One region of the Nostoc sp. ChiQUE01b genome, then DNA from elsewhere that is predicted to be linked to it. Evidence: riboswitches for the same ligand, from Rfam matches in the RefSeq annotation. Region 1 holds a riboswitch; each other region holds the start of a gene.
What was found. Region 1 has a riboswitch for cobalamin ahead of RMY63_RS22865 (hypothetical protein). Riboswitches for the same ligand answer to the same signal wherever they lie in the genome.
Positions count from the first base shown of each region.

Region 2: it holds a riboswitch for cobalamin, as region 1 does, so the genes downstream of both, RMY63_RS05045 (energy-coupling factor ABC transporter permease) here and RMY63_RS22865 (hypothetical protein) in region 1, are expected to answer to the same signal.
Region 3: it holds a riboswitch for cobalamin, as region 1 does, so the genes downstream of both, cobG (precorrin-3B synthase) here and RMY63_RS22865 (hypothetical protein) in region 1, are expected to answer to the same signal.

Region 1 covers NZ_JAVRBM010000037.1:41,168-45,398, reverse strand. The annotation lists gene RMY63_RS22880 (hypothetical protein) at 1-324, opposite strand, end outside; gene cobW (cobalamin biosynthesis protein CobW) at 311-1,366, opposite strand; partial or broken gene RMY63_RS22870 (SAM-dependent methyltransferase) at 1,514-1,846, opposite strand; gene RMY63_RS22865 (hypothetical protein) at 1,870-2,124, opposite strand; cobalamin riboswitch at 2,496-2,644, opposite strand; gene RMY63_RS22860 (DUF4351 domain-containing protein) at 2,916-3,881, shown strand; gene RMY63_RS22855 (ATP cone domain-containing protein) at 3,968-4,165, shown strand; gene RMY63_RS22850 (ribonucleotide reductase N-terminal alpha domain-containing protein) at 4,178-4,231, shown strand, end outside.
Region 2 covers NZ_JAVRBM010000005.1:28,095-32,325, forward strand. The annotation lists gene cbiQ (cobalt ECF transporter T component CbiQ) at 1-722, opposite strand, end outside; gene RMY63_RS05040 (energy-coupling factor ABC transporter substrate-binding protein) at 719-1,021, opposite strand; gene RMY63_RS05045 (energy-coupling factor ABC transporter permease) at 1,008-1,784, opposite strand; cobalamin riboswitch at 1,810-1,950, opposite strand; gene RMY63_RS05050 (M67 family metallopeptidase) at 2,093-2,551, shown strand; gene moeB (molybdopterin-synthase adenylyltransferase MoeB) at 2,790-3,962, shown strand; gene ftsH4 (ATP-dependent zinc metalloprotease FtsH4) at 4,094-4,231, opposite strand, start outside.
Region 3 covers NZ_JAVRBM010000015.1:111,494-115,724, forward strand. The annotation lists gene RMY63_RS12850 (precorrin-2 C(20)-methyltransferase) at 1-121, opposite strand, end outside; gene RMY63_RS12855 (precorrin-8X methylmutase) at 124-750, opposite strand; gene cobG (precorrin-3B synthase) at 799-2,370, opposite strand; cobalamin riboswitch at 2,359-2,485, opposite strand; gene ssuD (FMNH2-dependent alkanesulfonate monooxygenase) at 2,575-3,711, opposite strand; gene RMY63_RS12870 (sulfonate ABC transporter substrate-binding protein) at 3,729-4,231, opposite strand, start outside.

The DNA.
Region 1 (4,231 bases):
AGGATTGTATGTTGCGATCGCTGGGAAAATTGATGAAATCATGGATGAACAGATTGATTGTGATATAAATCCGCCATCCTGAAACGAACGCAAGTAAAACCTAATCAGATCACAGGGGAGAAATTGGAGAGTGAAGGGAACTGTATCAAGACTTGTATTTGTAGGGTGAGTAACTTTAGTATCTACATCACAAATAACAACTCCCCGCCCAAATAATTGAAATCCTTTCCATCCTGTGTAACCGATTACCAATATATTGTTATGGATAAAGCTGTTTTGCCAGTAACCGAAATTTCCTTGCCAAACACTATTAGATGGTCGCATTGACTTCCTCCCCCAACACAATTGATTCAATGCGAACCTGCTCAAGCTCTCGTCCAATCAATACTAATCGCGTTTGACGGGGTTCGTGGGGTTGCCAAGTCCGATCGTAAAAGTAGTCAAATCGATTACCAACACCCTGTAATACTAGACGCATGGCTTTGTTCGGAACTGCTACAAATCCCTTAATTCGATAAATTTCTTGCTGTTGCACCAATGTTTGCAAGCGTTTGACTAAGACAGACGGCTCAAATGCTTGGTCTAGCAGTAGTTGCACTGCATTAATCCCTTCATCATGTTCGTGTTCAGCTTCGTTGTCGTGGTGACTGGGACGACTATCTAAGTTATCTTCTACCGCAGCGTTGAAACCGAGTAACAAATTGCTACTGATTTTACCGTCCTGGCAAGGAATGACTTTTACACCAGGGGATAAGTTCTGCTTTAGCCATTCTTGCACCCTAACTTGCGTTTTTTCATCAACGCGATCGCTCTTGGTAAGTAATACTAGGTCAGCACAAGCCAGCTGATCTTCAAACAGTTCCTCAATGGGTGTTTCGTGTTCTAGACTAGAGTCGGCTTGTCTCTGTGCTAAGAGGGCTGCTAAATCGCCTACATATTGATTAGTTGCCAATGCTTCACAGTCCACCACAGTAATTACGCTGTCCACTGTCGCGCCTGTGCGAATTTCCGGCCAGCGAAATGCTTGTACCAATGGTTTTGGTAGTGCTAGTCCAGAGGTTTCAATCAACATACAATCAAGGCTGGCGCGTCGCTTCAGTAATTCTTGCATTGCTGGGAGGAATTCTTCTTGCACCGTACAGCACAGACAACCGTTGGTGAGTTCAACAATATTACTGTTGGCGTCTTCTTCATCGTCACAAACTCGGCAGTCACGCAAAAGTTCGCCATCAATTCCGATTTCTCCAAATTCATTCACCAAAACAGCAATGCGTCGTCCCTCATTGTTTTGCAGTAAATGGCGAATTAACGTCGTTTTGCCTGCCCCTAGAAATCCTGTAATTACTGTGACGGGAATTTTTTGCATATTATAAAGTGTGTCGTTTGTTGATTAATTTTGCGATGTGTAGGAAGTTGTTCAAACCGCAGATATCACTACACTCAGCAGGCGTTAAAATCCAAATATTCATAACTAGCTGCGATCGCTACCTAAACAAGCTTGAGGGATTTTGGTCGCTAAAATCCGACTGCTGCCGCCAATACCACAGCCAACATCTAAGACGGTAGTACCAGGGGGTAATTTATCTAAACCACCCCATTTAACCATTTCATGTACAAAGTCAGATTTAGCAGCCAGAAAATCCTTTCGTCGCGGTGGCGAACCGTAGTGACCAAGGTGAATGTGTTCCCCCCAATAAAACTCTACGATGCCGTCAATAGTCCATTGATCGTAGGAATTGGCGACTGTGGCTGAGGATTGATACTTGCGGGCAGTCAGAAGATAAGCCGCAATTCCAATCACCAAAAGCAGAAGAAAACCAATTACAAAATATAATAAATTTGACATTAATTTTGAACGTTCTTGTACGCCTATTTGAGTCGATCTAAAGGTTTACTCATTGCTGCTCGTCCTGAATCAGAGGAGTGATGTCGTAACCGCCCACGGTCGGCAATCGCAATATAAATCATCCTATACACCGACATTGCACTGTTTTGAACATCTTGAATAATTTTCCCTTTAAGTAGACTGGGCTTGTGTTTGTCTTGAGGGAAAGCCGTTTGTTTGACAAAGGGATGAACAGAAGTGGGAATCTTCCCAACTCGGTGAAGATAGAATTTCGGCATGATGATTAACTGAAGTATTAGTCTAGTAAATTAGCAATTTCTATGCGTAATTGAAAAAGCATTTGTTCAGTAGTGTCACAGTAATATGTACGTCATACACGCCATTTACTACCTGTTTTGAACAACTTCTATCTGTTAGTTAATACAACGTTTTTTTGTTGCTGTGACTATTTGCAAGCGATACTCTCATCTGGAGTAGCGATCGCGATCGCTGCATCTAAAAACGCAATCTGTACCAGAAATTAAACGCCTACCCTCTCATAGAAAGTCGTAATCTGTAGCGTCTTGATATGTGGAACTATGAGAACGTAAAGCTGAGTAGTTATAGAAATCTTCATAAAAATACTTATCTGTGCCTCGCAGATGTACAAAATTTACAAGTTCACTTCGGCGGGCATTCTGACTCACAAGGCAAGCCTAGCCTTGATTACAGCTGCGGGACAGCGCCGGATTTACACCGGACTTTCCCCGTTTCCTCTAGCGGCTGTTCCCCACTAGAACCGAGATTCATCTGAATACTAACACAACTGTGATTTGCTTGCATAAAAATCAATGGTCGATCTATACTGGCATTCGTCATTCATCGGGGCAAGTCTCATTCTTTACCAAAGCTTGCTCTAGATTTTTATTGGGCAATTCTTCTAGAAATTTTTCAACCCAACAAACTTTTTAGGGTTGCCAGCGTTTGCTGACATAGCGCTGGCATTATTCTGTAGACCATTTTCATAACTTACGCAAAAATTGTTAAAAATCTTAATTCATTTGTCAGTCCACCATCTATCAATCAACTGATGACCGAGGAACTTGAAAGAGCAGATAATGATAGTCCGTGGAAAGAAATTTTAGAAGCTTACTTTCCCCAAGCAATGCAATTTTTCTTCCCCCAAACAGCAGCATTAATTAATTGGGAACGTCCCCACGAATTTCTCGATAAAGAATTTCAGCAAATAGCTCGTGAAGGAGAACTTGGTAGACGATATGCAGATAAATTAGTCAAAGTATGGCAAATTCAAGGACAAGAAATTTGGCTATTAATCCATGTAGAAATTCAGGCAAAATCAGAAGACATTTTTGCAGAAAGAATGTTTTCCTACAACCTGCGAATTTTTGATAGATTTGCCAAACCTGCCATTAGTTTGGCGATTTTATGCGATACTGACCTGACATGGCGACCAAATCAATATAGTTATAATTACCCTGATACCAGGCTTAACTTTGAATTTGGCATCGTCAAGCTTTTAGATTATCAAAATAATTGGGCAGAATTAGAAGCCAGTGACAATCCATTTGCAACCGTAGTCATGGCGCATTTGAAAACACAGCAAACAAGTAAAAAGCCAGGAGAACGTAAAACTTGGAAATTTAGCTTAATTCGCAGATTGTATGAATTAGGATTACAGGAAAGGGATATTCGTAACCTGTACCGATTTATTGATTGGGTTATGATTTTACCAAAAGCCTTGGAAGCAGAATTTTGGCAAGAGTTTAAGCAATTTGAGCAGGAGCGGATTATGAGCTACATTACCACAGGCGAACGCATTGGCTACGAGCGTGGGAAGGAAGAAGGAAAGCAGGAACAAGGACAAACTCTTGTACTACGGCTACTACAAAGACGGGTAGGAGAGTTACCTCAAGAGGTTCGGGAGCGCATTCAAACTCTTTCTTTAGAGCAATTAGAATCACTTGGTGAAGCTTTATTGGATTTTACAGCTATTGAAGATTTACTTAACTGGTTGTCAGCAAATCAAACAATATAGAAAACGTCCTTACTATTGCCAAACCCAGTTAACAATTCTTTTCCATTCTTACAATTATTTTTCTACAATTCATCAACACATCTTGTATGCAAGCTTCATCCACACTTTTTGAGGACTCTACAACGGATATTTATGTTGTTCGTCGCGATGGTTCGACAACACCGTTAGAAATTAATAAAATTCGCACAGTAGTTAATTGGGCTTGTTGCAGACTTTCAGCAAATTCTATTGCTCTAGAAGCACATCTGACAACTCGATTGCGTCCTGGAATTACCACAAGATAAATTCAAGATAATTTGATTCGCTGTGCTTTGGATTTGTGTAGTCCTGAAGAACCTGATTGGCGCTAT
Region 2 (4,231 bases), on a different contig from region 1:
TGAGGACGATAGCGCCTGGGATGCCAAACTTGAAATTCACTTACAAAACCCCGTACTTCTAATCCGAGAGAGAACTGATTATATCGTTGTAAGGTTCGCTGTAATAGTTGTCCAATTAGTAGTGCTAAACTTTTCATTCCATTACGCCAAGTACAGTAGCCACCACGAGAATTTTGTGCTGTCCATAATTCACTGGCTGTGTTCAGCAGAATGAAAATAAACCGATACATTAGTAATAATAAATCGGTTAACAGGACTGGAAATCGCAAGTAACGCAGAGTTTGTAATATTTCCGTGAAAGGGACAGTTAACATGAGAAAATATAAGCAAGAAACAGAGGCTAATGCTCTAGTTAAAATTCCCAATGCTTGGGTACTGCCACTATGACTGATATAAATATAGAAGTGTCCGAGAGTTAGTCCATACCACGAATCTAATTTGACGTTTTGTAAATCAGGAATGGCAACTCCATTCACCATTAGAGCTGGTAAACTCGTCAAACAAAAAACTATGGTGAACATTAACAACCGAAAATAAACTCCAGCCGGAATTCTTGCATAAATAACTGTCCAAGTACTCATCCAAAGCGTTATCAAAATTTGCACTAGCGGATGGGTTGCAAGGGAAATAGCAAGAGTAGTAAATGCAAAAATCAGTTTATGTTCTGGTGGCAATCTTCGCAGCCGATTAGTGTAAGCTAAAGTGTCTATTTGCAGGCTCATTCTTCACGTTTTTGTTGTTGAGAACGTCCTTTATACAACCCAATTGCATAACCGACTACTCCCGCACCTAAAGCTGCTTGCGAAGCAAATAATAAGCTTTCTATTTCTTTGCTAGCGGGTTCAAAAAATGATTTAAACCAGGGTTTATATCCAGGTTGAATTTCAGTAATTGCTTTTTCTGCTTTGTCATCGGAACCGGCAAATTCGCCACCACGCACAAATATTAACGGTGCAACTGCTAAGGCTAATACAGCTACTACCAACAGCCAGTTACTCAACCCTTTTTTAGATTGATTCATTTCCTTGGGGTTCCCGTTTGATTAATTTTAGCAATTCCAATTCTTGAGGATTATAAGATTGCAGCCAGTTCCACACCAATACAGTTAGCAATCCTTCACTAATTGCTAAGGGGACTTGAGTGATAGCAAAAATTCCGGCGAACTTGGTAAATGAAGCAATAAACCCACCAACAGGTGCAGGAAAAGCTAGGGCGAGTTGGATAGAAGTGATAATGTAGGTGAGTAAATCTGCGATCGCAGCTGCTAGAAATATCGCAATTTTTTCTTTACCACCCAACTTGATTGTTAAATTATATATCCAATAAGCTGCAAATGGCCCAGCGATCGCCATCGAAAAAGCATTTGCACCCAGCGTCGTCAAGCCGCCATGCGCTAGTAACAAAGCTTGAAACAACAATACTAAGCTACCTAAAACCGACATAGTAAGGGGGCCAAACAGCACCGCACCTAACCCTGTCCCCGTAGGATGAGAACAGCTACCTGTGACAGAAGGAATTTTTAACGCTGACAACACGAAAGTGAAAGCACCAGCCAAGCCTAGTAGTAGTTTCAGCTGTGGGTTAGCTTGGGTAATGCGAGTCAGACTACGCAATCCTAGTAGAAAAAAAGGTAATGCCACAACCCACCAAAAAATTGCCCACTGCACTGGTAAAAAACCTTCCATAATGTGCATGGCATAAGCGGGTTTGGGTAAACCAACTACTAGATAAAAACTGATAACTCCCATCAGGGTTAGACTGACTAACGCCTGTTTTCTTTTCATAATCTGTACCTCGCAGATTTATGTAAACGAATTGATTCTAACCGGCGGGCATCCTGACTTACCTAATTTTGGTTTACAGTTGCGGGACAGCGCCGGATTTGCACCGAACTTTCCCCCTTGCGTCCGATGGCTGCTCTTCATCAGAACCGATTGCAGTAACTATATCACTATTACTAAATTTTGAGCCGCGATTTTTTACTAGTACAGCTGCCGCTCTTTAGCTACAAGTCATATTTTGGTTCAGCAACGCCGATAATGTTGTATCTAAGCAAAAATTATTAGAAGTTGCTACAATTACAAACGCAGACATGATTCAACTTAGCCAAGAACACTTGCAAACCATCCGCACCCATGCCGAAAGCACTTACCCAGATGAGTGCTGTGGTATAATTTTAGGCTATCTGGCTAATGAGGGCAAAACTGTGGTAGAAGTCATGCCAACAGAAAATGCTTGGAATACAGAAGCGGCGGCTGAGTTTCCAGGGGAAGGCATAACAGAAAGCAAAAGACGGCAATATACGATCGCACCCGAAGTTATGTTAAAAACACAAAGGGAAGCACGTGATCGCTCACTCAACATTATCGGCATTTTTCATTCTCATCCAGATCATCCTGCTATACCCTCAGAATGCGATCGCCTATACGCTTGGCAGGGATACTCGTATATAATAGTTTCCGTCCAAAACGGCAAAGCTGGAGAACTCAAAAGTTGGAGCCTTGATGATACTCATCAGTTTCAAGCAGAGGAAATTGAAAATATAAAATAACTGGCTTAGTTTAAAGACAGTCACTCATCGCGGTTTTCGCTGCTATCACAGATGAAAATTCGTCTTTCGATTCCTATTTCTATTAGGACTTACGCAAAACATAATGAAAGTAGCGGTAATTCATCAATTACCGCTAGGCAATAATCAGGTTTTCAGCCACATCTTGCGTAAGTCCTGTCTGTATAAGATCCAGTTTTTCGATAGGATTAATATTCCGCTTTCCCACATCATAACTGCTATGCTCAATCCCAATCTGGACGAAATCCAGTTGACTAAAGACGATTACGAACGCTACTCCCGACACCTGATTTTACCGGAAGTAGGACTAGAAGGACAGAAGCGCCTGAAAGCCGCTAGTGTAATGTGTATCGGTACAGGTGGATTAGGTTCACCACTACTTTTATATTTGGCGGCGGCGGGTGTTGGACGCATCGGGATTGTCGATTTTGATGTTGTCGATACTTCCAATCTGCAACGCCAAGTAATTCACGGGACATCCTGGGTGGGTAAACCCAAGATTGAATCGGCAAAAAACCGCATTCACGAGATTAACCCCTATTGTCAAGTTGATTTATACGAAACCCGCCTAACTTCCGAAAACGCCCTGGAGCTGATTCAACCTTACGATATCGTAGTGGATGGTACTGATAACTTCCCCACCAGATATCTAGTTAACGACGCCTGCGTATTGCTGAATAAGCCCAACGTCTACGGTTCAATTTTACGCTTTGAAGGGCAAGCTACTGTATTTAATTACGCAGGTGGCCCGAATTATCGTGACCTTTTCCCAGAACCACCACCACCAGGGATGGTTCCTTCTTGTGCAGAAGGTGGCGTACTAGGAATTTTGCCAGGAATTATTGGTTTAATCCAAGCAACCGAAACTGTTAAAATCATTCTGGGACAAGGCAACACTCTCAGCGGGCGATTGCTGCTATACAACGCCTTGGATATGAAATTTCGGGAGTTAAAGCTGCGTCCGAACCCGATTCGCCCAGTGATTGAAAAGCTGATAGACTACGAAGAATTCTGCGGGATTCCACAAGCTAAGGCAGAGGAGGCAAAACAGCAGATGGAAAGTCAAGAAATGACTGTTAAGGATTTGAAAGAGTTGTTGGATAGTGGTGCGAAGGATTTTGTACTGCTGGATGTCCGCAATCCCCATGAGTACGACATTGCTAAGATTCCGGGTTCAGTGTTGGTGCCCTTACCAGACATTGAAAATGGAAATGGCGTTGCTAAGGTGAAGGAAATATTAAACGGCCACCGCTTAATTGCTCATTGTAAGATGGGTGGGCGATCGGCAAAAGCTCTTGCCATTCTCAAGGATGCCGGGATTGTGGGGACGAATGTTAAAGGTGGAATTACCGCTTGGAGTCGAGAAATCGATCCTTCAGTTCCAGAGTATTAAAAACGCATAGGCGCTTCTCTACGAGACGCTACGCGAACGCCTTCCCGGAGGGTAGGAACGCAGAGGTTTAACGCAGAGGAACGCAAAGTTATTCTCTGCGTTCCTCTTGTGTACGAATTACGAATTACGAATTACGAATTAGCTATGGGTTTCACTTGACTCAATAAACTGTGCAGTTTTTCGCCTTCAATAACCTCTGTTTCTAAGAGTTGAGTAGCGATCGCTTCTAGCAAGTCTCGATTCTGTCTGAGAATCTCTAGGGCTTGTTC
Region 3 (4,231 bases), on a different contig from region 1:
CTATTGCTGATTGATAGGCTACCACAGGAGCCGCACGTAATAGCCGCAGCGCTTTGAGGGTCAATAGTTCTGGATCGCCTGGGCCGACACCAATTCCATAAAGACGACCTTTGGGTTGCATATTCATTCTTCCTCCGTTGCCAAGGCGTTAACTGCTGCTGCTGCGATCGCACTTCCACCGCGCCGACCGTGTAATGTCAAAAATGGTACATTCCTGCTGTCTGCTGCCAATGCTGCTTTCGATTCTGCTGCACCGACAAACCCCACTGGAAAGCCCAAGATAATCGCAGGCTTGGGCGCTCCTGCATCGAGCATTTCTAACAGTCTGAACAGGGCGGTGGGCGCATTGCCAATTGCGATTACTGAGCTTTCTAGGTGCGATCGCCATAATTCAAGAGCTGCCGCCGACCTTGTAGTACCCATACTCTGGGCAAGTTCTGGTATTTCTGGCTCGTTGAGGGTACAGATAACTTGATTGTTTGCAGACAACCGCCGTTTGGTGACACCATCGGCAACCATTCGGCAATCGCACAGAATTGGCGCTCCTGCTGCCAGTGCTGCCCTTGCGGATTGTACTGCTGTTGGTGAATATCCCAAGTCAGTGACAATATCCGTCATTCCACAGGCATGAATGAGACGTACAGCAACTTTTGCTACATCTGGTGGTAGCACATCTAGGTTTGCTTCTGACCGGATGATTGCAAAAGAATTACGGTAAATTTCGTTGGCATCTCGGATATAGTCGGGCATTAAATTTAGGATTTTAAATTTTGGATTGACATATAAAAATCAACAGGCTCAGATTGCCGACTTCTCTAAAAAGGTGGCAATCTTGTTGTTCACAATTGATTGAGGGATTATATTAAATAATTGCTGTAATTGTGCCAGTGCAAATCGATTAGCAAATTTCCCAAAGGACTCATCAGAATTTAAGCGTTGAATTTTATATACATATAGCATCCGCTCTATTAATGCAGGTAGTTCGGCAAAAGTTACATATTGATATAGTTCGCGTCCGAATTTCTGTTTGCTGTCACCAACATAAACGTGATAGCCTTCCACAGTTCTATTTTCAGCCTTAATGCTGACACCAAGCAGAGTAATATCACTCTTGCTATGTTGGGCACAAGATTTTTCGCAGCCAGTGAAGTGAATATTAACTGGGTAATCGAGAGTAACGCGAGTTTCAAGATACTCTGCCAATGCCAAAGCATGACTTTTGGTATCCGTAGCAGAAGCGGCGCAACCCTTTTTTCCAGAACAGGCAACTAATCCACCCTTGATGTTGGTTGCAGAGGAATCTAATTCTAATAAAGCAATTTCACTTTGGACATCAGCAACCCATTGCTGAGGAATATCTGTAAGGAGCAAATTTTGCCAAGGAGTTAGCCTGAGAGTTCCACTACCGTATTTTGCTGCTAAATCTGCTAAACCCCGCATCTGTCTACTCTCCAATCGGCCAAGGGGCAAGACGACACCAATGTAAAATAAGCCTTGCTGACGTTGGGGATGGATGCCAATATGCTGATATTTCTCTCCCTTGCCTTGCTGGGGGAGTGGGTCTTTTCTTATTTCACTGTACAAAAGACGGAAAGGTAGATGTTGCTCAACTTCTTGGAGATAATTTTCACAACCCAAAGTATTCAATAATTCTCTCAAACGTGGCCCCCGCTTACTCGTAGTATGACGACTATAAGCTAGATAGACATCCGCCAAAGCTACTAAGACCGACAAACATTCCTCTGGTGGTAACAAAATTCCCGTATCACTCGGCGGTTGACCCTTCTCGCCGACACTCAGATAGAGACGAAAGTAAACATTATCGTTAACTAAGACAGCTGCAAAGGCGATATCATTCAACCGATCGCCCACCTGAATTATCCCACCACCATCAAAGCAAACGCTAAATTTGGCTGACAGTCCCGAAAGTGCCGGATGTGCAGCAATATAATCATCCCAACCTTGGACAAAAGGGCGAGTGTCGATTAATTCTAGCGGGTCGATACCAGCAGTTGGACTGGTCATAATATTGCGGATTTGGTCTACAACAGGATTGCGAGAACCTAATCCCATATCCTGTAGGTGTTTCAAAACCTCAGCATTTATCCCCGTGCTGATTTCACGAACTTGTAGGTTAGCTCGATTAGTCACATCTATATAGCCGCCACCGTGCTGTTCTGCTATATCTGCGATCGCACGGCATTGCTCACTACTAATTATTCCACCTGGTATTCTAACACGAGATAATATACCATCTGCGGCGGGAGTAGCATAAAACAAGCCAGGACAAGTGGCAAATCCAGAAACCAAACTTAAAACTCCTTCCCCGTGCAACGCAGGGAGTAGACGGTGAGTGTGTCTTGAGGACATCCTAAGAGTTGGCATTCTGACTTGGGTAATCCCATCACAGCTGCGGCACAGTCCCGGAATTTCACCGGAGTTTCCCAACTCTCAGGTAATTTAGACTTTGTTTAGGTTATAGATATCAACCAGACATCATCCAGATAATCATCTTACATTACTATAGCCAGAAATTTTAACTGAGTTTATCCACTACCGATCGAATTGAATTACTTACACAGGCTGTGGTTTGAGTAAATCTCTTTTGGTAACAAATTCACTGAATGTACTTGCAACCTGCTGCGGTAATGCGATCGCTGGAGTTTGTAATGGCAACCTGGGAAATAATAATTCTGCGACTCGATAAGCTTCTTCGAGATGGGGATACCCTGAGAAAACGAAAGTATCAATTCCTAAATCGGCATATTCCAGCATCCGCGTTGCAACTGTGTCTGGATCTCCAACTAAGGCAGTCCCAGCACCTCCACGTACTAAGCCAACACCTGCCCATAAGTTGGGGCTAATTTCTAAGTTTTTGCGATTACCATTGTGTAGTTGGCTCATGCGGCGTTGTCCTTCTGATTCTGACTCAGCAAACCGCCGATGTGCAGCAGCTATGGTTTCATCATCGACATACTGAATCAGTTCATTAGCTGCATCCCAAGCTTTTTGCGTAGTTTCGCGGACTATGACATGCATCCGAATCCCAAAGCGTACCGTTCTACCTTGTTCTGCTGCTAATCGGCGTACCTTTGCAATCTTTTGGGCAACTTGAGCTGGTGGTTCACCCCAAGTTAAATACACATCAATGTGTTTAGCAGCAACTTGGAGAGCAGCATCTGAAGAACCACCAAAATATAAGGTAGGGTAAGGCTTTTGTACGGGAGGAAATTGTAGTTTTGCGCCTTGAACTTGCAAGTGGCGACCACTATAGGTTACTTCTTCACCTTGCATGAGCGATCGCCAAATTGTCAAAAACTCATCCGTGAGTTCATAACGCTGATCGTGATCTAAGAAAATCCCATCTTTTGCAAGTTCTTTTGTGTCGCCACCAGTGACAACATTCAGAATAATTCGACCATTAGAAATCTGGTCAAAAGTCGCAGCCATTCTCACTGCCAAAGAAGGCGACATAATTGCCGGACGAAAGGCCACAAGAAACCGCAAGCGTTCTGTAACTGAAATTAACGAAGTAGCTACAATCCAGGTATCCTGTTTTTGTCCAGTACCAATCAACATCCCGCCATAGCCCAATTTATCAACAGCTTGGGCGATTTGCTGCATATAGGGATAAGTGGCTGGTCGCCTGCCGATTGTAGTACCTAAATAACGCTCATCTCCCTGTGTCGGCAAATACCAAAAAACTTCCATTTTACTATCTCCTGGCGCTATTTCTGGCTAATGGTTTCCGGTGTTATAGCTGCGTATTGTTCGCTAGTCAGCATCGCTTCTTTAATATTAATTGGCTTAGGTATCACTTTTTCTTTGGCAAACAAATCTGCAATTTTCTGTTGCTTTTCCATAATTTCAGGTGTAATTGGTCTTAACCCGTAAGTTCGCCTTTCAACCATTGTTGTTAAAATATCTTCATCAATTTTGAGATGAGGAATAATCAGTTTTACAACTTCTGATCGGTTTTTCTCACTCCATTGACCTGTGTTATCTACCTCCTCAAGAACTAATCGCACTAATTTCGGATTTTCTGTGGCAAATTTTCGCGCAGCCATGTAATATCCGCCCTGAGTAGAAATGCCACTAGCATCTCTCAAAACACGAGCATTTGCTTTTTTTTGGGCCACGGCTAAATAAGGGTCCCAAGTTACCCAGGCATCAATTTTTCCTTGAATAAAAGCATCACGAGCTTCTGAAGGTGGGAGACTAATGGCTTGAA